Regions from separate parts of the Bacillus sp. P4_E1 genome, predicted to be linked through region 2. Evidence: predicted binding sites of a transcription regulator. Region 2 holds the regulator's gene; each other region holds the start of a gene.

Region 1 (6,205 bases), on a different contig from region 2:
ACCTCTTTTAATGCTTCCATTAAAGAAGTACGATGTGTAATTTTAAGATTTTCCGCATCTGGACCTTTTTCTAAAATATAAATATTCATATTTCCTTTTGGCCCTTGAATGGCTGGGTGAATTGTAAACTTGTCATAATCAACCATTGTAAACACTGTATCTAAATGCATAAATGCTCGGCATTTTGGAATTTCTATTGCTAACACTTTCTTAATTTTATTTTGTCGGCTAAAAAGATTTTTAGCTAAACGTTCAATTGCTTTAGCTGACGTACGGGCAGATACTCCAATTGCAATTGTTTCTTCATTTAAAATTAGCTCATCGCCACCTTCAATTGGAAACTTATAATCACGATCTAGCCAAATTGGCACATTGTGATTTGCAAATCTTGGATGATATTTAATGATGTACTCCATGAATAATGATTCACGTCTACGCGCCGGTTCTCTCATCTTATTTATCGTTAAACCATCGCCCACGCTAGCTGCTGGATCACGAGTAAAATATAAATTAGGCATTGGGTCTAAGTAAAATGGATAATGATCTTCCATTAATTCGTATAAATGTGTCTTCTTACTTGTTTCAATTTCGTTTTTCCGTACACCACCCATAATTTTTTGAATTAATTCTTCATTTGAAAAGGAAAGTAAATATTCTTTTAAAGTTTGATGTGCAACATTTACGTCAGCCTGTCCTTCTTCTAAAATACGATCAACAAATTCTTCTCGAAGTTTTTTATCTACTAATGCCTCAGCAGCTAGTTTTTCTAAATAAAGAACTTCAACACCCCGATTGCGTAATGTTTGTGCAAAATAATCATGCTCTTTTTGAATAATTGGTAAGTATGGAATATCGTCAAATAATAATTGTTGCAAATAATCTGGCGTTAAGTTTTCCACTTCTTTACCAGGTCGTTTTAATAAAACTGTTTGTAATTCCCCAATTTCTGAAGTAACATGTATCGGATGCTTCATTTGTTGTACCTCCTTTTAAATATGTTTGATGTCTTACAAGTACATAATAAATGCTACGCGCTTTCATATTTGTGAAAACATCCACATTATCATTGTGAAATATTAAACAAGTTATTTTTTTAAAATCATATAAATTTGTATTTTTATAACATTCCATCCCGCTTTTTCAATAAAAAAATACATATATTACGCATATATGCTGAATATTTAACTTCCGTATTTTTAAAAAAATCCTGTTTTTAATTTTTATTAAAAACAGGATTTTGCATCTAAATAATTAAATTTAACCTTTCTTCTAAAATCTCCCTATCTGATTTCGACTGAGAAATTATAAGGCATGTATCATTTCCACATATACATCCTATTTTTTCTTTCCAATCTAACTCATCAAACAAAGCACCAATAACATGTGCATTACCGGGTAATGTTTTAATAACCATTAATTGATCTACACAATCAATTTTTACAACAACCTCTCGTAATTTTTTCTTTAACTTTATATCAGTTTGTAAATGCTCTTCTGAGAAAAATTTATATATCATTAATCCTTCTTGAGAAGGTACCTTCGTTAAGTTTAACTCACGAATATCTCGAGAAACTGTAGCTTGTGTTACTAATACATCTTTTTTTGCTAACAATTCTACTAATCTTTCTTGCTTCTCTATTTCATACTCCTTTACAAATTGTTTAATTAATCGTTGTCTTTTTTCTTTTTTCATAAAAGACACCCCTTTTAATATTATAGCTCGCTATAATTTTCATCCGAAAGGGACAGAAAAGAATGTTGCGGAAACGTTCATAGTTTATACTTTTTAACTGTAGATATTAAATCTAGCTAAAAAAAGAGAAGAACAGCATTCTGTTCTTCCCTTTTACATTGAAAATCGTTCAATCGTTTGTTTCAAATCCGCTGATTGCATCTCTAAGTCTTTTAATAATTGATCGATTGCTATCATATTTTTAGACTGTTGCAATGTCACACGTGCCACTTCTTGTGAACCAGCTGACGTTTCTTCCGCAATTGCTGCTACAGCCTTTGTTTGTGCTCCTGTTTGATGAATATGACTCACTTGTTCATTCATATAACTACTAATTTGCTTGGTTGTATCGGCTACTTCCATAACACTTGATGACATTTCTTTTAAAATTAATTCAGTAGCTTCTCCTCGTTTTGCCTCTTCTTTAGCTGTTTTCACTTGCTCCGTCATTTTCAATGCGACTTGTTGCACTTCCTCTTGCATATTTCGTAATAACTGCGATATATTTCTTGCAGAATGATCGCTTTCATCAGCAAGTTTACGTACTTCTTCAGCTACAACTGCAAAGCCCCTTCCATGCTCTCCAGCACGAGCTGCCTCAATAGAAGCATTTAATGCTAATAAATTCGTTTGACTAGCAATCTCACTCACAACAGAAACAATATGTTCTACTTGTTTCATTCGTTCTTCTAACTTCTGTACATTTTGCATCGAATCTTCATTCTCTTTTGCCAATGTTTGAATGCCTTGAATTAAAGAAGTAAAGACACGTGTACTTTGTCCTAAAGCTTGAACCATTTCTAAAGACAATTCGTCGGACTTTTTTGCTTTTTCTTCTACTTCACTCGCAATAGAGGTTGTTGTATCGACAGTTGAAACAATCGCCTGAATGGAAGCTGCTGATTGCTCGGCGCCAGAAGAAATCTCTGCAAGAGTTTCAGACACACCGCGTGCTTGCTTTGTCGCTTCCCCTGTTTGTCTTCTAATTTGCTGAACTTGATTATTTGTATACGAAAATGTAGTATCAATATTTTTTACCATACCTCTTAAGTTCTCGAGCATCATATTAAATGCAACACTTAAAGATTTAATCTCATCATCTACTTTTGGCAACGGGACATCTTCACGAATATCACCATCAGCCGCTTTCCTTGCTGCTTCTTCCAACTTTCGAAGTGGTTTAATTAAAAATATTGCTGCCCCATACGCTAAAATTCCAGACCATACTACACCTAATAACATAACGATAATATTATAAACAGTTTGACTTACATAACTTTGAAAATAATCATATATAACGTAAATAAAAAATAAACTTGTTGAATATGTAATTAAAGCTAAAACTGTAGTGAATAGCATAAGTTGTGTACGTAAGCCAAAGGAAAATGTCTTCCTTTCTTTTTCCATCTCTTCTTTCCCCCTTCTTATAAGCAATATAAGTGCTACCTATATATCATTATCCATATTTTCATTATAGAAAGATATAGAGATTTTAAAAATCATAATTCCCTTGAATATCAAATTCCGTCAAAAAAATAAAGGATTCTGACAATTTATGACTAATAACAGAAATAAGGGGCAACATTTGTAAAATATATTTTTGACTGGGGGTTTTGTATGATTCAAGTTCGAAATCTAGTAAAATCATTTGGCTCACTTGATGTTTTAAAAGGAATTGATTTAGAAGTAAAAGAAAAAGAAGTTGTTGTTTTAATCGGTGCCAGTGGTTCCGGCAAAAGTACATTACTTCGCTGTCTTAACTTTTTAGAAATGTACGATGAAGGTGAAATTCACTTACAAGGTGAACGAATTGATCCGAAGCATTCAAATTTAAACAAAGTCCGTGAAAATGTCGGTATGGTTTTTCAACACTTTAACCTCTTTCCTCATATGACCTCACTAGAAAACATCATAGAAGCACCTATTCACGTAAAAAAATTGGAGACGGCAGACGCGAAGGATGTTGGGAATCAACTCCTACAAAAAGTCGGCCTACAAGATAAGGCGGATGTAACTCCTCACCTACTTTCAGGTGGTCAAAAACAACGCGTTGCGATTGCACGAGCTCTCGCTATGAACCCTAAAATTATGCTATTTGATGAACCTACCTCAGCCTTAGACCCTGAACTTGTTGGAGAAGTATTGCAAGTTATGAAAGAACTTGCTGAAGAAGGAATGACCATGATTATTGTTACTCATGAAATGAATTTCGCAAGAGATGTAGCTGATCGCGTCATATTTATGGATGACGGAAAGATTGTAGAGGACGCTCCGCCAGCACAATTCTTTTCAGCTCCATCACATGAACGAGCAAAACAATTTTTACGCAACGTTTTATAATGTAACTTCTGTTTCAAATGAAAAGAAATACATCCATACGGTGCACAACTAATTGTCCAAATAAAATATCTCAGTAACATACTTAAAACCATCCGTATGATCAATATATAGGAGGGGTTTTATGAAAAGAAAACTATTAACCATTGTTGCGAGTATTACATTATGTACATCCTTCATACTAGGAGCCTGTAGTAAGGAAAGTGCTACTACTTCTTCAAATGGTGAAAAAGAATTTCGTTATGCGATGAGTGGCTTATATAAACCTTTTAACTATAAAGAAAATGACGGAAAGCTTGCCGGTTTTGATGTGGAAATTGGTGAGGCACTTGCGAAAAAAATGAATATGAAACCCACTCCTATTACAAATCCATGGGAAACGCTAATTCAAGGTCTACAATCGAAAAAATATGATGCTATATTGGGCAGTATGGCAATTACAGAAGAACGCTTAAAAGCTGTTAGTTTCTCCAATCCTTATTATCGTTCTGGTGCCCAAATTTTTGTGGCTAAAAAGAATACATCTATCTCTTCTCCAGAAGATTTGAAAGGTAAGAAAATTGGTGTTGTAAAAGCTAGTACCTTTAAAGACCTTGTTGCAAAACATACAGATCAAATCACAGAATATGATAGCGATATTACTGCACTTATGGACTTAGAGCCTGGACGTATTGATGCAGTAATCACTGATCAAATGGTCGGTTTACGTATGATCAAAGAAGGTAAATCAAATATAAAAGAAGCTGGAAAACCATTAAATCTTGATGAAATGGGAATTGCTATTCGTAAAGATGATAAAGAAATGGTTGAGAAAGTAAATAAAGCTTTAGATGAAATCATTAAAGATGGTACGTATGAAAAGATCAGTAAAAAATGGTTTGGGCGTAATATTCTCGGTGAAGAGGAAAAAACGAAGTAAATTAGCTAGTCAAATGTTTCATACATTATGCCCCACTTTTTATGTGGGGTATTTCATTCCCTACTAAAATCCATACAATATGAGGTGACACATATGTTTGAAATTTTTATGTCTACTTATCCCACACTCTTAAAGGCTACTATTGTCACATTACAATTAACACTAACATCCCTATTACTTGGTTCACTAATTGGATTACTATTCGCTTTTTTTCGAATCTCTAACAATAAGATTTTAAATAGTATTGCTCATGTATATATCGCCATTATTCGTGGTACACCTTTAATTGTTCAAATTGCCATTCTCTATTTCGGTATTACATCGATTATTGTCTTCACTCCTTTTTGGGCAGGAGCAATTGCTTTAGCAATCCATAACGGTGCATATATTACTGAAATTTTCCGCGGATCCATTCAGTCCGTTGACCGTGGACAATTGGAAGCTGCTCGCTCTTTAGGTATGCCTTACCCTTTAGCTATGCGCCGAATTATATTACCACAAGCATTTCGTCTGTCTCTTCCCCCTCTAGGGAACCAATTTATTATTGGATTAAAAGATTCTTCTCTTGTTGCTTACGTAGGATTGTCCGAATTATGGGGATCAGGTTTATCAATTGCTGCAAGTAACTTCCAACAATTAGATACATACATAATTGTTGGTTTATATTACCTCGTACTTGTTCTTCTATTTACTTATTTTGTTAATCTTTTAGAAAAACGACTTCAACGAAAAGAAAATAACTCTGTCCAGGTCAAGACGAAGAACAAGAAAGAAGTCTCTTTATAACAAAAAGCAAGCTCTAAGAGAGCTTGCTTTTTCATCGTAAAATATGTCTATTATTGATTTACTTTTTTTATAGTCTCTTTTTCCTCTATATGTTCCTCACGATATGAAATATTATGAGGATCCAATCCATTTCCTAAAGAACCATAGAAATGCTCCCTATGCGGATCAACTAATTCACTTCCGTGATAATACACACGTGGTGTATTCCAAAGTGCTGCCAAAGCTTTTGTCATCGGCATTTCGTGATAGCGTTCCGGCCACATTTCTTTAATTTTATCTTTTACTAATGGATAGTATTTAGAACTCATAGCAGGAAACAGATGATGTTCTGTATGGTATGAGAAATTGAAATGTAAAACGTCTACCCAGCGCGGTACTGTTACTGATAAACAGTTTGCTAAAGGATCATTTACTGGAACAATAGGATTTAA
Region 2 (6,205 bases):
TCATGAAGCGCTCTTGTGCATCCACTTTAATAACGTTCATATGGAAGCCTTCGCTAAATGTTTTCATAACACCTTCTGCTTCATCTTTACGAAGTAAACCGTGGTCCACGAAAATACATGTTAATTGGTCACCAATCGCTTTATGAATTAATACTGCTACAACAGAAGAGTCTACACCGCCACTAAGTGCGCATAATACTTTTTTGTCTCCAACAGTTTCACGGATCTTCTCTAATTCTACTTCGATAAAGTTCTCCATGTTCCATCCTTCAGAACAACCACATACGCCGAATACGAAGTTTTTAATTAAATCGTTTCCGTGCTCAGAGTGACGTACTTCTGGGTGGAATTGTACACCGTATAAGTTTTCCCCTTCATTGCTCATACCAGCAATTGGACAAGACTCACTTGTTGCATCTACTACGAATCCTTCAGGTAAACCAGTTACTAAGTCACCATGGCTCATCCATACAACTTGCTCTTCTGGAAGGTTCGCATATAATTTTGATTCGTTCTCTACTTTAAGAACAGCTTTTCCATACTCACGGTGGTTTGCACGTTCTACTTTACCACCGAAGTGTTGTGTCATAAGCTGCATACCGTAACAAATACCGAAGATCGGTAATCCTAGTTCAAAGATTTTTTCATCACAATGTAATGCGCCTTCACCGTATACACTATTTGGTCCACCAGAGAAGATAATCCCTTTTGGATTCATTGCTTTAATTTCTTCTGCAGTAATTGTATGTGGATGAAGTTCACTGTATACACCGAACTCACGAATTCGACGTGCTATTAACTGATTGTACTGACTCCCAAAATCTAAAACGATAATTGTATCATGCTGCTTCTTCAAAATAATCACCCCAACGTTAGTTCTCGTATATAAATATTTTCACCAATTTGGCGAAAAGCATTACTAATATAATAAAAAAAGCCAGTCCTCCGCCTCTAGTCTCATGACAAAGAAAAGGCAGGGGTCTGGCTTTATAAAGAAAGATAGTCTTCCGCTCTTTATAAATATAAGACGCACTGCCTTCATAGTCAGGTTGTTTACGGTAACCCGGTAGAGACTCTCAAACCATATCATCGAGGATATATGAAGGATTGTTTTATATTATCTTCCTAGATTCTAACAATGAAGTATCGATATGGTCAAGAGAGAAAGCGACAAAATTCTACAGAAATTATTTTCCTGCGCTCAAAAACATAAAAAAACATCCACTTCTATATAGAAGTGGATGTTTTTCGGGAGAACGGAATTACATCATTCCGCCCATACCACCCATGCCCATGCCGCCCATGTCAGGCATTGCTGGTGCATTTGGTTCTGGCTTGTCAGCAACTACAGCTTCAGTTGTTAAGAACATAGCTGCAACAGATGCTGCGTTTTGAAGTGCAGAACGAGTTACTTTAGCTGGATCTACGATACCAGACTCAAGCATGTTAACCCATTCGCCAGTAGCTGCGTTGAAACCAACGCCTACTTTTTCGCCTTTTAGACGCTCTACAACTACAGATCCTTCTAGACCAGCGTTGATTGCGATTTGACGAACTGGCTCTTCTAGTGCACGAAGTACGATGTTGATACCTGTTGCTTCGTCGCCTTCAGCTACGATAGAAGCTACTTTTGTGTATACGTTCATAAGTGAAGTACCACCACCTGCAACGATACCTTCTTCTACTGCTGCACGAGTTGAGTTAAGTGCATCTTCAATGCGAAGTTTGCGCTCTTTTAACTCAGTTTCAGTTGCTGCACCTACTTTAATTACTGCTACACCGCCCGCAAGTTTAGCAAGACGCTCTTGTAATTTTTCACGATCGAATTCAGAAGTAGTTTCTTCTAATTGCGCGCGGATTTGACCGATGCGAGCTTCGATTTGTTGTGAATTTCCAATACCTTCAACTACAGTTGTGTTTTCTTTCGTTACAACAATTTTACCAGCACGTCCTAAAGATTCAACTGTAGCAGATTTTAAGTCACGTCCTAATTCTTCAGTGATTACTTCGCCACCAGTTAAGATTGCGATATCTTCTAGCATTGCTTTACGACGGTCACCAAATCCAGGAGCTTTAACAGCAACTACATTGAATGTACCACGAAGTTTGTTCACTACTAATGTAGCTAACGCTTCGCCTTCTACATCTTCAGCAATGATAAGAAGTGGTTTACCTTGTTGTACCACTTGCTCTAATACTGGTAAGATTTCTTGGATGTTAGAAATCTTTTTGTCAGTAATTAAAATGTATGGGTTATCAAGAACTGCTTCCATTTTGTCAGAATCAGTAATCATGTAAGGAGATGCATATCCACGATCAAATTGCATACCTTCTACTACGTCTAATTCTGTTGTGAATCCTTTAGATTCTTCTAAAGTAATAACGCCGTCGTTACCAACGCGCTCCATTGCTTCAGCGATTAATTGACCTACTTCTTCGTCAGCCGAAGAAATAGCAGCTACTTGTGCGATAGAAGATTTACCTTCGATTGGTTTAGAAATCGCTTTTAATTCTTCAATTGCAGCAGTAACAGCTTTTTCGATACCTTTACGAAGCCCCATTGGGTTTGCACCAGCTGTTACGTTTTTAAGACCTTCACGAATCATAGCTTGCGCTAATACAGTTGCAGTTGTCGTTCCGTCACCAGCTACATCGTTTGTTTTGCTAGCAACTTCTGCTACTAATTTCGCACCCATGTTTTCGAATGCATCTTCTAATTCGATTTCTTTTGCGATTGTTACACCGTCATTTGTAATAAGTGGTGAACCGAATTTTTTCTCAAGTACAACGTTACGACCTTTTGGTCCAAGCGTTACTTTTACTGCGTTTGCAAGAGTGTCGACACCGCGAAGCATCGAACGACGTGCTTCTTCACTAAATTTAATATCTTTTGCCATAATAATTGACCCCCTTGGATTTTTAAAATGTATATAATTAACCGATAATTGCTAAAATGTCACTTTCACGTAAAATCAAGTAGTCTGTACCTTCGTATTTCACTTCAGTACCTGCATATTTTGAGAAGATGATAAGATCACCTGCTGCTACCTCTAAAGCAACACGCTCACCATTTTCAAGCACTCGGCCTGTACCTACTGCAATAACTTTACCCTCTTGTGGTTTTTCTTTTGCAGTTTCTGGTAATACAATACCACTTGCTGTTTTTTCTTCTGCTTGAACAAGTTCAATTACAACGCGATCACCTAATGGCTTTAGCATGAACAATAACCTCCTCATTTTGTTATGTAAATTTTATTTATTAGCACTCAAGTCACACGAGTGCTAACACACTTCTAATAATAAATAATCTCAATTTCTTTTGCAAGTAAAAAAATCATAATTTTTTCGCAAATTACTTTATGCACTTTCCTATATATCATTACTTCTTCTACTGCCTTTACTATATGAATCGTTGTTCCCACTTCTTGTATGTTACAATATGAAAGACACCCTAAGTTGTTTTCGCTAAACGTACAACTTTTTCCTGTCTCCTATTTTATTTTCAAATACTTATTTACAAAAAAAATATAATTCAAATGAAAGTTTATATCGTAGGTAGCATATTTACATGTTATCCTACCTTATCTCATACACTAGAGTTAGAAAGGATGGTTAAACCATTTGAAGAAACAATATTGGTGGATTATCGTTACATACATTTTAATGCAGTTATCTGGAATTGTTGGCTTACCACTACTCCTAAAAACAGGGCTCTATGATAATAGAGGATTTACCATGGAGGAAAAAGGTCAAATCATAACGGGACATTGGGCAATCATTAGCTTCTTTGTTGCATTATGTATCGTGCTTTGGTTACTTAGAATAGATATTCGTGACAGGCATTTAGATAAAATGCGTGTTACGATCCCAGCTACAGTTGGTTGGATTATAATCGGTATTCTCTTAGCTTTCTCTTCCCAAATAATTGCCGGTATGATCGAAATGCGTCTACTAGGAATTAAACAAGGTTCGGAAAATACAATGAAGCTGATGGAAATTGCAAGAACGACACCTTGGTTCCTCATTGTTGTATCTATAATCGGACCTATCTTAGAGGAAATCGTATTTAGAAAAATTTTATTTGGCACACTTTATAAGAGATTTAATTTCTTTGTTGCTGCTATCATTAGTTCACTTGTATTCGCGGCGATTCATTTTGATTTTACTCACTTATTGGTATACACTTCTATGGGGCTCGTATTCGCCTTTTTATATGTACAAACGAAACGCATTATCGTTCCTATAGCAGCCCATGTGGCAATGAATACATTAGTCGCTATTGGACAAATTTTTATGAGCAATGAGCAAATTCAAGAAATGATTAAAGAAGCTGAAAAAATGCAAGGCTTTATCGGAGGATTTTTAGTATGAGAAACTCACCATTGTTCATGGCTGCATTGTACTTTCTTCTTGGATGTATCTTTACACGCTTCGCCATTACGAACGTAACAGATACAATCTGGAATATGTGGACAATACTATTTGCAGTTATGGCAACAATTGATTTTAATTTGGCACTTCGCCTTATCTTAGTTAAATTCACAAAGAAAAAACAATAATAAAACGCAGAGGTCATCTCCTCTGCGTTTTATTGTGGATAATTCTTCAAAAAGTAAACAAGAGTTTGTAACTCTACAGCTAAATCGATGTGATGAATCCTTATATTCTCTGACACATTTAAGCGTGCTGGTGTGAAATTTAAAATACCATGCACGTTCGTTTCTGCCAATCTATCTGCCACAGATTGCGCTACTGTAGCGGGTACCGTTAATATTGCCACTTGTATATCAGTTGATAAACGTTCTTCTAGTTCATCCAAATGATATACAGGAATGCCTCCGATTTCTGTCCCAACTTTCTCTTCACTAACATCAAACGCCATTTCAATTTTTGTATTATTGTTTTTCGTGAAATTATAATGTAAGAAAGCGGTCCCTAAATTACCTACTCCAATAAGTGCCACGCGTGTTATATCATCTTGGTCGAGTGTTTCACGGAAAAATGATAATAAATAATTTACGTTATATCCATATCCTTTTTTCCCTAACGCTCCAAAATATGAAAAATCTCTTCGAATAGTTGCGGAATCAACCTTTACCGCTTCACTCAATTCGGCTGATGAAACACGTTGCTTACCAGAAAGAGATAAGTTTTGGATAAATCGATAGTATAGAGGCAATCGTTTGGCAGTGGCCTGTGGAATTTTTTGCTGATCCATATAACCTCTCCTCTCTTCCTATCTTTATTCTTATACTTGAATCAAATACAGAAGTTTAGTACTCATGAATTTCCTTGTATAATAAAGAGAAGAAGTATTCTCTCTTTATTTTAAACTATACACTATTTTTAGTATGATTGAGAAATATAAACATGGCAAAGTTAAGAAATTATTTGAGGTGAAAACATTGATATTATTACAAGTGAATGGGCTTTCGAAATTATACGGTGCAGAAACGATTCTTGCAAACATAAAATTGGAAGTACAAACAAAAGATCGTATCGCATTAGTCGGACGAAATGGAGCTGGAAAATCTACATTATTAAAAATAATAGCTGGCGAGTTATCTCATGATGGTGGTGAAATTATAAAACCGAAAGATGTCTCAATGGGGTATTTAGCTCAAAATACCGGATTAGAAACGTCTTTAACAATTTGGGATGAAATGTTAACCGTCTTTACACACTTGCAGCAGATGGAGACAAAACTTCGAAGGCTAGAGCAAGAGATGGGAAAAGAAGAAAACTTTTCAAATGCGGCTATATATGAGAAATTATTAGCTGATTATGACCAATTACAATTAGATTATAAAGATCAAGGCGGCTATCAGTACGAAGCGGATATACGCTCAATTTTAAGCGGTCTTGGCTTCCCAGTTGAAACGCATCAGACGAAAATTTCCACATTAAGTGGTGGACAAAAGACTCGATTAGCTCTTGGGAAATTATTATTAACTAGACCAGACTTACTTATTTTAGACGAACCTACAAACCATTTGGACATTGAGACACTAACATGGCTTGAACAATATTTACAAGGCTATCCTGGCGCGATTTTAATCGTTTCCCATGACCGTTATTTCTTAGATAAACTCGTTACACAAGTATACGAAATTTCTAATAAGGAAAGCCGACGATTTGTTGGTAACTACAGTAAATATTTAGACTCAAAATCAGCTCTATACGAGCAAGAAATGAAGCGTTATGA
Region 3 (6,205 bases), on a different contig from region 2:
GGATGTTATTATTACACATGCGCATGCTGATCGAATTGGCGGAATTAAAACGTTGAAAGAAAGAGGCATTAAAGCGCATAGTACAGCATTAACTGCGGAACTAGCAAAGAAAAATGGATATGAAGAGCCACTTGGAGACTTACAAACAATTACGAATATGAAGTTTGGAAATATAAAAGTAGAAACGTTCTATCCAGGGAAAGGGCATACAGAAGATAATATTGTCGTATGGTTACCGCAATACAACATTTTAGCTGGAGGCTGTTTAGTGAAATCTGCGGAAGCTAAAGATTTAGGGAATGTTGCTGATGCATATGTAAATGAATGGTCCACATCGATTGAGAATGTGTTGAACCGATATGGAAATATGAACTTAGTAGTGCCTGGTCATGGAGAAGTAGGGGACAGAGGATTACTTTTACATACATTGGATTTGTTGAAATAAGAAACTGTGGGAATATAAAAGCGAGGAGAAATAATTTTCTCCTCGCTTTCTTCTAACTATATTTAAATGCGAAGCTATCAATTATGCCTGCATAAGTTACTGAGATTTTAATTCCAAGTATACAAATACCAGTACCGTCATAATTGCTATAACAACATAAGTAACATCAAGCATTATAAGTGTCTTTAAAGTTTCAGTCATCCTAATTCACCCCTGGTATGAAAATGTAACATAATCTCTTATCAATCAGTTAAGAGATTATAAAGATAACAATGTACATGAAATTTCTTAAGTAGTTTCTATATAAATATATCATATAAATAATGTAAACAATGTTAAGGTAGTGTAAATGTAATGTAAATAAAGCGATTCCCCATAAAATCTTTAATCAAAAAATTGATAGTGCTTCAAAATGAAAAAACGCTATTCTTTCTGTTGAATGATAGAAAGAATAGTGTTGTTGTATGCTTATTAGTTGCTAATAGTTCTCTAAATCAATTATCTAGCTATTTGAAGGCATCAACAAAGGTGTCCATTTTTCTGTATGTTTTTTTGATGTCAATAAAAATATTATGTCAACAATATGAACTGTCACAAATTTATATATATTATTGTGATTGATATCACATCCTTTTTTCCTAATGGGCATTATGCTTAATTTGTAATGAATGATTGGGAGAGGGTGGGATGATATGTTTTGTTATCAATGTGAACAAACGCCAACAGGCGGATGTAAAGTGATGGGTGTTTGTGGTAAGAATGAAACAATTGCAAGTTTACAAGATACGATTGTGTTTGGATTAAAAGGAATAGCGGCTTATCGTACGCATGCTGCGCAGCTAGGGTATACAGATGCATTTGTAGATGCTACAACTCAAGAAGCGCTATATATGACATTAACAAATTCTAACTTTAATGAACAAGAACATATTGATATGGCTATGAAAGTAGGGAAATCGGCTTTACGAGTAATGGAGTTATTAGATGAGGCACATACGAATCACTTTGGTGTTCCGGAGCCTGTTCAAATTACGCAGAACCATGTAGAAGGTAAGGCAATTGTAGTTACTGGTCATAATTTATTTGCATTAGAAGAGTTATTAAAGCAAACAGAAGGAAAAGAAATTAACATTTATACGCATTCTGAAATGCTACCAGCACACGGATATCCACAACTGAAAAAATATAAACATTTAAAAGGAAACATCGGTAAGGCATGGTATGATCAACGACGCCTTTTCGAAAAATTTACAGGTGCCATATTAGCTACAACGAACTGTGTTATGCCAATTAAAGGATCATACTCTGATCGATTCTTTTCATATGATATTGCAGGTTTAGAGGGTGTACAAAAAATTGAAAATGATGATTTTGCACCATTGATTCAAAAAGCGCTTGAACTTCCAGAAGTACATATGGAGTCGGATGAGCAGTTAGTAACAGGGTTTCATCATAATACAGTATTATCATTAGCTCCGGAAATTATTAATGCAGTAAAAGAAGGAAAGATTAAGCGTTTCTTTGTCATCGCAGGTTGTGATGCTCCGGGAAAAGGCGGAGAATATTATCGTGAATTAGCAACGTCACTTCCGCCAGAAACGGTTATTTTAACAACTTCTTGCGGGAAATTCCGTTTTAATGATGTGAGTTATGGTGTTGTGCCCGGTACGGAGATTCCACGTTACATTGACTTAGGACAATGTAATAATTCAATTTCTACAGTGAAAATAGCGGCCGCTTTAGCTGATGCTTTTCAATGTGAAGTGAATGAATTGCCAGTGAGTATTGTTCTATCATGGTTTGAACAAAAAGCGGTTGCCATTTTACTTGGGCTATTTAGTCTTGGTATTCAAGATATTCGCATTGGTCCAAAGGCACCTGAATTTATTTCACCTGGTGTGCTTGATGTATTACAAGAGACATTCGGTTTAAAACTAATTACAACCGCAGCAGAAGATATGAATATGATGTTATCGTAACAAAAAGGATGTCCTATATGTAGAGTTGACTTTATAAAGAATTTGTATGTATTCGCAAGCTCATGTATTAAATGCACAGGTGCATTAGTAGAAGAACAAAAAAATGATCCGTCTTTTTAATAAGGAGAGCTATCCACATTCATTAACTTCGGAATATTATAACGCCCAAAATAAAAATGCGGAATTTTTGTTTTGGGTATTTCCTTTTCTTAGCTGGATAGGTATGTGGTGAGATTTCTTAAGAAGAAAATAGGCAGTATCCAATAGATAATAGCGGATTTAAGAAAAAATTTAAAAATCGAGTTGACATTCTATCTACATAGTCATACAATGTAGTGGTAATGAGTAATACTGAATAGCGTAGTTTTTAAAAATATATTCAGTATCCAATAGGCAAAAGCGGATTTAAGAAAAAATTTAAAAATCGAGTTGACATTCCATCTACTTAGTCATACAATGTAGTTGTAATAAGTAATACTGAATAGTGAGGTTTCTCAAAAGCTATTCAGTAAAAATTAGCCTTAGTACTCTGTGATACTGAATATAAGTCAGACAGAATAGGGGGTAAAGGAGGATCAGAATATGGAAAATTTAACTGAAATGCTGAAAGGTTCGCTGGAAGGATGTGTTCTGGAAATCATTAGCCGCCGTGAAACTTATGGCTATGAGATTACCCGCCACCTGAATGAGCTTGGGTTTACTGAAGTCGTGGAAGGAACGGTCTATACCATCCTTGTGCGATTAGAGAAGAAAAAACTTGTGAATATTGAAAAGAAACCGTCAGACATGGGGCCGCCTCGCAAGTTTTATTCACTAAATGAGGATGGCCGTCAGGAACTTGAATTGTTTTGGAGAAAATGGGATTTTGTATCATCAAAAATTAACGTCTTGAAGTCAAACTAGCCTCATAAGATTAAATATTCGGCCGATATTTTGGGAGTTTCTTGTTCTGCTTTATAAAAAAGGAGGAAAAATAATATGTTGGAAATGTTCAAAAAATTAATTGGTGATAAAAAAGAGTACAAAATGATGATGGCACGTGTTGGAGCTCTGCCAGAGGACTATCAGTTTGTGTTTAAGAAAATTCAAAACTACATGTGGAATTTCTCAGCTGGTAACGGGATGGATATGCTACACATACAGTATGAACTAATCGATTTGTTTGAAGCCGGTGCGGCGGAAGGCAGACAAGTGCTAGAAATCACTGGGGAGGACGTGGCATCCTTTGCTGACGAACTAGTGGCAAACGCTAAAACTTATGTTTCCAAGTATCGTGAAGATTTGAATGAAAGTATCATGAAGCAATTGAGAAAAAAATAAATGCAACAGGTAATACCGACTGATTAGCTGGTTACAAATGTGAATTGACGCCACTGCTATTCAGTTATATTTTTAAATCAGTACTAAGTAATACAGATTATCAGTAATACTAAATAGAGGGTGTAGGCAGTCTATCTTTACAAAACATTTTTTAAGGAGGAAAAAAGCATGACCAATACAGCGATTTCTGTAAAAGGATTAAAAAAATCCTTTAAAGATAAGGAAGTGTTAAAAGGGGTAGATTTTGAAGTGCAGCGTGGCGAAATTTTCGCACTGCTGGGCTCAAATGGAGCGGGCAAGACGACGATAGTCAATATCCTCTCGACGCTGATGAAGCAAGATGGCGGCGAAGTAGGTATTTGTGGTTTTGACGTTCAGCGTCAACCGGATCATGTTCGTCAAAGTATCAGTCTGACAGGGCAGTTTGCAGCTTTAGACGGTATGCTCACGGGGAGAGAAAACTTGATAATGATTGCCAATTTGCGTGGAGTTTCTAGTCCTGCTCAAGTCGCTGATAATTTGCTTGCAAGATTCAGCCTGACTGATGCAGCCAACCAGAGGGCAGACCAGTACTCAGGTGGGATGAAGCGCCGGCTTGATATCGCGATGAGTTTGATTGGGACGCCAGCAGTCATTTTTCTCGATGAACCGACGACAGGGCTTGACCCCGAAGCGCGGATTGAAGTGTGGGATACCGTCAAGGAACTTGCCGGCGGCGGCACAACCATCTTGCTCACGACCCAGTATCTCGAGGAAGCCGAACAACTGGCGGACCGTATCGCTATCTTGCATGGCGGAAAAATTATTACGACTGGTACTCTTACAGAACTTAAAGAGATGTTCCCGCCAACAAAAGTGGAGTATATCGAGAAGCAGCCGACATTGGAAGAAATTTTCCTTGCGATCATTGGCAAAAAGGAGGAGATGTAAATGAAGAGCAAAACAGGGGTATTATTAGGGCGTTTAATGCGCAACATTATGCGCAGTCCGGATACAATTATTACGGTAGCGATTACGCCGATTATGATGATGCTGTTGTTTGTCTACGTATTTGGCGGCGCCATAAAGACAGGAACGGATAACTACGTCAATTATTTATTGCCGGGAATCTTGCTGATGGCTATCGCATCCGGTGTCGCTTACACTTCCGTACGGTTGTTTACGGATGTAAAGAGCGGGCTGATGGCACGTTTCATTACTATGCCTATCAAGCGTTCGTCGGTATTATGGGCTCACGTATTAACATCACTTGTTGCTAATGTGCTTACTATCGTGGTGGTTATTCTTGTTGCGCTCTTAATGGGCTTCCGTTCCAGTGCTAATATTCTGGATTGGCTCGCGGTAGCTGGAATACTCGGGATGTTTACGCTGGCGCTGACATGGTTGGCTATCATTCCTGGGTTGACAGCGAAGTCTATGGAAGGGGCGACAGCCTACTCGTACCCACTAATTTTTCTGCCCTTTATTAGTTCGGCCTTTGTTCCTACCGAAACTATGCCAAAAATTGTTCGTGCGTTCGCTGAAAACCAGCCTGTGACTTCAATCGTAAATGCGATTCGTGCCCTCTTATATGAAGGGACTGTTGGCAACGATATTTGGATTGCACTTGCTTGGTGTGTGGGCATTATGGTTATCGCTTACTTCTTCGCCGGCAAAGCATTTAAACGTCAGTTAGGGTAACACCACCAGTTCGGTGCACAATGACAACTAAACCTTCTGGAATAATATATATATGGGAAAATGGATTTAAATCACATTAATCTTAGTTATTGCTATAATTGTTAGTATTCTTACTGGTTATGCAGTTGGTACGTAAGTAGGCTCAGACGTTGAGAAAAAGCAGACTGAGAGAGTTAAAAGGGAAGAGATAATATTTTGACCTCAATTCTAATTGCCATATAATAAATGCAATTTTTATACATGAAAAGCCCACCTATTTCCGTAGGTGGGCTATATCTTTACTACACAATTCGAAAGTATACTCTCTTTTTCTAAATATGTAATTATGCATATTTAGAAAAAACTACACTTAATAAATATTACATATAGTAAATGGAAACTTATGGTGTAATTCTTTTAACAGGCTCAACATGATAACCATTATATAAGGTGCGTAGGCTCCTTTGGAAAAGTTCTTCTTTTCTGAAAAATGAATATTAATTCGTTATATGTAATAAAAATTCATGGGAATAATTTTATGTTTTCTAAATTTATTCCTTTACATCAATGTGTATTATTTATTACAACAGCTTCATGTCAAAGATAAGATGTGAAAGCAAAGGGAAATATAAGTATCTTTATAACGAGTTCCTAATATAATCAATGTGTTAACGAAAGGAACTCTGTATTATGTTTATTTTTCTATTAACTAATACAGCTTCAAAAAATAGACACAATTGCTACATACCAATTGTAATTTATTATCTATTCATAATTCTGTTTATTCTGTCTTTCTAAAAAT
Region 4 (6,205 bases), on a different contig from region 2:
CTCCATTCGTTCTAATAATGCCAACTTCATATATGTATCAAATTGAAGACAATTACAAGTCGTGATGTGATCATATTTTTTTGTATGCAACTTAATTTTTTGAAGCAACAAACCGGTAAAGAGAAGGTACGGCATGACATATACATGGGACGCAGTCGATGTTATCGTCTTGAGCTCAGCAGTAAAAGAGGGCGCTCCTTTCGTTAAAAAGGAGCACGATACTGGCATACCGAGTTTTCGTTCGACCGCTGCTCCGATTTGTTGTAACTCATGTATCGGCTGTGGATCACTACTGCCTCGTCCTACGAGTAAAACGCTACTATCTTGCTTTGGCATAGTTTCACGTATTCTTTTCACTACAAGTTCAACCATATGTGGATGCGTACTAAAAGGTGGTACAACTGAAAATGTTATTTGAGGATATTTCTTTTGTAGTTGCTCTATTTCAAAAGGAATATCACGTTTATAGTGAGCTGCTGCAAATAATAAAACAGGTACAATCATTATTTCAGTTGCACCCTCTAGTATTGCTTCTGTAACTGCATCCGAAATGGTAGGTGTCGTTAGTTCTAGAAAAGCTATTTTTTGACTCCTTTCGTTACGTTCTTTCATAACAGATTGAATAAAGTGAATGAATTGTTCATTACCTTCTCGCAGGCGACTACCGTGTCCAACATATACAATTCCTTTCATCGTACCACCAAATCTTTCTTCATAATCATGTCTTGTAATTGCTCATCTACATTATGAAAACCAACTTTATTCGCATAGTGTAACGTTGGAATGTCGGTATACGAGAAGGGAAGAGTAAGAATATCGATAAAGCCAAGTCGTTTTATTTCTGATAAAAATGTATCAAGTGAAGCACGGCCGTCAAACACAATGCTATCCCATGAGAACTCAGAAAGCATACGAGAATGAATTTCATCGAAGCGATGATCAATTGTATACTCATGAGTCATCATATAAGACCCAGCACCAATTTTCTCTTGAATAAAAGCAATTCGATTAATATTTCTGCTTAAATAAATAGTTGTACCGGAAGAGAACTCTGCTTGTTTACTTAGTAGCCCATATTGCATAAGTTTTTCTTGAGTGGCAACGTTCATATACTGCAGTTTCGCCTGTAAGGAACGAATATCTTTCTGGTGTTTACTACATGATCGCATCAAGATTTCTACACTTTCATCTGAACAAAATACAAGGCGATCAACGTTAAAAATTTCATTGATTTGTTCAGATGTTAATGTGTATTCTTCCCTTTTGAAAGTTGGAATTTGATATGTTTCTGCACCGCATTCTTGTAACTTTTGCTTCATTAAACTTGTTTTATTTGTTGCGGATGCAAATAAAACTTTTTTACCATGTAATGGTTTACGTTCTTTCCAAGCGATTTGATCCCGTAAGGAAACGACATCACCAACAATTGTCATAGAAGGGTTAGAAATATTTTCGTTTTTGACGATAGGAACAATGGTTGAAAGTGTTCCTGTGACAACGCGCTGTTTTCCAGTTGTACCCCATTCAATGACTGCTACTGGCGTATCGTCTTTTTTTCCTGCTTGTAGTAAGTTTTCGCAAATTGTAGGTAAGTTTTTTATACCCATGTAGTAGGCAATTGTGTCGCTATTGTGGGATGAATTATATTTTCCATGATCGGTTAAAGGACCTTTTGCATGCCCAGTTAGTAAAGTAACGCTATTACTGTAGTTGCGGTGGGTGAGGGGGATACCTGCATAGCTACTAGCGGCGATGCTAGATGTAATACCTGGTACAATTTCATATGGAATGTCCGCTGCTGCTAAAGTTTCTGCTTCTTCACCAACACGGCCAAAAATAGATGGATCTCCGCCCTTTAAGCGGACAACGATTTTTCCTTCTTGTGCAAATTGAAGGAGATGAGCGTTAATCATTTCTTGTCTCATAGTATGATTCTTTGGCATTTTTCCGCAATAAATAAATTCACATGTTTCTTTTGAATAATTAAGAAAGAAAGGGTTTAATAAACGGTCATATAAAACGATATCTGCACGCTTTAAGCAATCTATCGCTTTCTTTGTAATAAGCCCTTCATCACCTGGTCCTGCACCAACTAAATATACATATCCGTTCATAATCGCACCTCATCATTTTTTATTTAAAAGGAAGCCAGAGGAGGCTTCCTTTCGTAAATTACATGTTTATCCCGCTATTTGCCGGGCAGTAAGACCCCTATCTCAAAATTCAGCGAAAGCAAAGTAGTTAGGTGGGGATCAACTGTCCGTAAAAGCCCGATTGGTGAGGGCTAATAATCAGCGGGGGATGAACCAATCCCCGCTGATTAAAGTTTCACTTTATATAAATGTCACCGTCAATAACTTCTACTTCGTACGTTTGAATACAACCGTCATCCGGTTTTTGGACTTCACCTGTTAGTAATGAAATTTTCCAATCATGTAGTGGGCAAAAGACGAATTCCCCAGATACAATTCCTTCCGCTAACGGTCCGTTTTTATGAGGACAACGATTTTCTACAGCTCGAATATCGCCATTTGAAAGGCGGAATAGGGCGATAGACATACCTTTCATTTGTACCTCTTTACCGATTTGAATAGGAAGATCTTCTGCACGCATAACTTTTATTTTTTCTTTCGTTTGTATCATATAGATCACAGCTCCTTATTTCACAGTTTCTACTTCATACATCGCTTTTAAAGACTTCGTTTCTAGTGCTTGTCCCCAAGCTTCCGTATATGTGCTACGAGCTGTTTGGAAACGATCATTTAACATCGTGACCATACTTGTATCTTGTAGTATTTCTTTTATGTGATCGAAGCCTAATCGTTCTGTCCAATAGGCAGTACGCTCCCCGTAAATACCAGTTTCACGATAATATTGCATGTAAGCTGTAGCGATGCGAAGGACATCGTCTTCAGTAGGGACGATCATTACAAAATCAGCCTCGCGTACTTCCGTACCACCATTTCCACCGATATACAGTTGGAATCCATTTTCAACACACACAACGCCGAAATCTTTCGTAAGTACTTCCGCACAGTTACGTGGACAACCTGTTACACCCATTTTCATTTTATGAGGTGTATCTACCATTTCTAATGACTGTTCAAGGAGCATACCAAGTCCTAAAGAATCTTTCGTACCGAAACGACAGAAGCGAGAACCAACACATGATTTTACATTACGAAGCGATTTTGAGTACGCATATCCAGAAGTCATATTTAAGTCAGCCCATACGTTAGGTAAATCTTGTTTCTTAACACCATATAAGCCGATTCGGCTCGCACCTGTAATTTTCACAAGAGGAACGTCATATTTTTTTGCGACTTCAGCAATTTTCATTAAATCATCTGCGGTTGTAACGCCTCCGTACATACGTGGAATAACAGAGAATGTACCATCATGCTGGATGTTACCATTCATTCTTTCATTAACGTAACGGGATGATTTATCATCTACATATTCTTCCGGAATCGCCATACGTAAATAGTAATTTAAAGCAGGACGACATTTCGAACAGCCGTCTTCATGTGCAAAACCGAGTACATTTCGTACTTCTTTTGGCGATTTTAAACCTTTCTCGTGAATGGCGGCTACGACTTCGTCACGTGATAAAGTTGTACATCCGCACATACCAGCAGACTGCGCAGAAGCATCAAAAGCATCTCCGAGTGTATGAGCTAGAACTTGTTCCACAAGCGGACGACATTTACCACAAGACCCTGCGGCTTTCGTGCATCCTTTAACTTCTTCAAAAGTAGTTAACTCTTGTTCTAAAATGGCATGAACGATTGTACCTTTCGTAACGCCATTACATCCACAAATTGTGTCATCCGCACTCATTGTAGCAACGTCAAGTTCACTTTCTTCACCAGCTTTGTGAAGAAGGGAAGCGGCTGTATATTCTTGTATATCTTCTTCTTTCTTTAACATGCTAAAGAGGCGTGTACCATCAGTTGCATCACCATATAAAACGATACCGACGACTTTATTGTCACGAATTAATACTTTTTTATAGGAACGTTTACATTCATCAAAGATTGAAATTGCTTTCGTTTGATCATCTTCATAAATTTGACCAGCAGAGAATAAATCACAACCTGCAACTTTTAACTGTGTACCGACGATGCTGCCCGTATATCCATTAGTTTGTAAATTCGTTATATGTTTTGCTAATATTGCGCCTTGTTCATAAAGAGGGGCAACAAGTCCATATGCGATACCGTCATGTTCTGCACATTCTCCAACTGCATAAATGGATGCATCATTTGTTTGCATATAGTCGTTAACTACAATGCCGCGATTTACAATTAAACTAGCATCTTTTGCTAAATGGGTATTCGGGCGTATTCCAACAGCCATCACGATTAAATTACAATCTACAACTTCACCATCTTCAAATTGAATGCCCTCAACATGGTCTGTACCAAGAATCTTTACAGTTTTCTTTTCCATTAGAAACTTCATGCCTTGCGCTTCTAAATCTTCACGCAATAGGGAAGCTGCTTTCGTATCTAGTTGTTGCTCCATTAAGCTAGGCATTAAATGAACAACATGTACGTCCATTCCTAAGTCAATAAGACCTCTTGCGGCTTCTAAACCGAGTAATCCACCACCAATGACAACAGCCTTTTTCTTTTCTTTAGCGGTATCCATCATAAATTGTGTATCTTCAATTGTTCGAAATCCTGTTACACCAGGAAGAGGGGAACCTTCAACTGGTAAAATAAAAGCACTAGAACCTGTTGCGATAATGAGTTTGTCGTATGTAACAGTACGATTTTTTTCTGTAATAATAATTTTTTCTTTTCGGTTAATACTTTGAACTCTTTCATTTGTATACAAAGTTATTTCATTTTCTTCATACCAACTATATTCGTTCATAATGATATCTTGCATATTTGTTTTGCCTTGTAGAACATGAGAGAGCATAATGCGATTGTAGTTTGGATGTGGTTCATCTCCAAAAATAGTAATCTCATATGAATCACTATCATGTTTTAATATTTCTTCCATACAGCGTATGCCAGCCATACCATTTCCGATCATAACTAAACGTTTTTTCATTTTCGTTTCCCCTTTTTATGTGAAATGTTGAACAAAGGATTATATTTCTATTATAGAAAATTAAAAAAGAGGGAGATGTGATATTTATCACATTTTTATAATGATTCACAAATTGTTAAAATTCGGATTTATGTGAAGGGAGAAGCGAAAGGGAATATGGTTATATGGGTAGAGGGGAAGTGTAAATATTTTTTACACAATGAAAAAGCAGGACAGGAGCATTTATACTCATGTCCTGCACTTTATTTATGCTCTTGAAATTGCACGCGGAAATAAAATATTATTTTCTAAATGAATATGCTCAAATAAATCAGATTCAATGGCTTCAAGGCGCTGGTAAATAAGGCGATAAGTGCCGCAAGCTCCTTCTGGTGGAGTAAAGTCATTTGTCACCTTACGAAGTTCTTTAATAATATTGCCAGCGTGGTTATGTTCATTTTCGAGCGCATCTACTACTTTACGTAACTTTGCATAGTTTTCATCAGTTGGATTTTGTTCGAATTCTAAAATTAATGGGAAATCTTCCGTTTCTTCTTTAATTAAATGTTGTTCTAATTCCATTTTAAGTTCATGAAATAGTTTATGAATTTGAGCTAAATGAGGCTGACTTACCCCATGAACGCGTAATACTTTCGTCACATATGGACTTAACTGTGGCAACTCTTCATTTAAATAGCGATGATGCTTATTTACAACATAATCAATCAATTCTTGATAAGAAGCATTTTTCCAATCAATTTCAGATTCGTTTAATAGTTTTGTTTTATGATAAAGCGTATTTAACTCTGTAATTACCTCTGTTGCCGATAAATTTCTTTCATTAATTGCATCAATAAGTGGTCTACTACCACCACAACAAAAATCTATTCTATATGATTTAAAAAGATCACTAGCTTTCGGAAATTGTGTAACAATCTTACCGATAATTGAAGTTTCAGTAAATGTATGTTTCATATGAATGCCTCCATAAAGTTTAAATGTAATATCTAAATTAAGAATAGCGTTAAATTAAAATCAATGTGGTGATTTAAATCACTTATTATGTGTCATTTTTGAGAATAATAAAATGAGTTTTATAAAAGGGAGAGGGAGGGTAATTCGTCGCAATAGTTTCTGATAATAAAAAAAGAAGCTTACTAGA

Evidence for each region. Region 2 encodes Rex, which represses fermentation and respiration genes when NADH is low (regulators of the CRP and FNR family bind a similar motif). Its sites were predicted from a motif close to TTGTGAAATATTTCACAA; they were not measured.
Region 1: a site for Rex is predicted at 1,067-1,084, ahead of arcA (arginine deiminase). Genes of this name have one in related genera too.
Region 3: a site for Rex is predicted at 1,057-1,074, ahead of hcp (hydroxylamine reductase). Genes of this name have one in related genera too.
Region 4: a site for Rex is predicted at 5,082-5,099, ahead of nirB (NADPH-nitrite reductase large subunit). Genes of this name have one in related genera too.

What each region holds. Positions count from the first base shown of each region.
Region 1 is NZ_JBFUIV010000009.1:141,006-147,210, forward strand. Features, by position in the region: gene arcA (arginine deiminase) at 1-974, opposite strand, end outside; gene argR (arginine repressor) at 1,244-1,693, opposite strand; gene AC1DS7_RS14740 (methyl-accepting chemotaxis protein) at 1,847-2,797, opposite strand; partial or broken gene AC1DS7_RS14745 (HAMP domain-containing protein) at 2,789-3,139, opposite strand; gene AC1DS7_RS14750 (amino acid ABC transporter ATP-binding protein) at 3,350-4,072, shown strand; gene AC1DS7_RS14755 (ABC transporter substrate-binding protein) at 4,194-4,988, shown strand; gene AC1DS7_RS14760 (amino acid ABC transporter permease) at 5,082-5,774, shown strand; gene desB (Delta(10) desaturase DesB) at 5,825-6,205, opposite strand, start outside.
Region 2 is NZ_JBFUIV010000040.1:4,921-11,125, reverse strand. Features, by position in the region: gene guaA (glutamine-hydrolyzing GMP synthase) at 1-856, opposite strand, end outside; purine riboswitch at 1,022-1,123, opposite strand; gene groL (chaperonin GroEL) at 1,263-2,897, opposite strand; gene groES (co-chaperone GroES) at 2,935-3,219, opposite strand; gene AC1DS7_RS28040 (CPBP family intramembrane glutamic endopeptidase) at 3,622-4,371, shown strand; gene AC1DS7_RS28035 (YdiK family protein) at 4,368-4,559, shown strand; gene AC1DS7_RS28030 (redox-sensing transcriptional repressor Rex) at 4,589-5,218, opposite strand; gene AC1DS7_RS28025 (ABC-F family ATP-binding cassette domain-containing protein) at 5,406-6,205, shown strand, end outside.
Region 3 is NZ_JBFUIV010000032.1:7,817-14,021, forward strand. Features, by position in the region: gene bla2 (BcII family subclass B1 metallo-beta-lactamase) at 1-445, shown strand, start outside; gene hcp (hydroxylamine reductase) at 1,138-2,424, shown strand; gene AC1DS7_RS27045 (PadR family transcriptional regulator) at 3,007-3,327, shown strand; gene AC1DS7_RS27050 (DUF1048 domain-containing protein) at 3,403-3,744, shown strand; gene AC1DS7_RS27055 (ABC transporter ATP-binding protein) at 3,913-4,674, shown strand; gene AC1DS7_RS27060 (ABC transporter permease) at 4,675-5,424, shown strand.
Region 4 is NZ_JBFUIV010000016.1:29,539-35,743, forward strand. Features, by position in the region: gene AC1DS7_RS20650 (sirohydrochlorin chelatase) at 1-693, opposite strand, end outside; gene AC1DS7_RS20655 (uroporphyrin-III C-methyltransferase) at 690-2,114, opposite strand; gene nirD (nitrite reductase small subunit NirD) at 2,329-2,643, opposite strand; gene nirB (NADPH-nitrite reductase large subunit) at 2,659-5,064, opposite strand; gene ric (iron-sulfur cluster repair di-iron protein) at 5,311-6,018, opposite strand.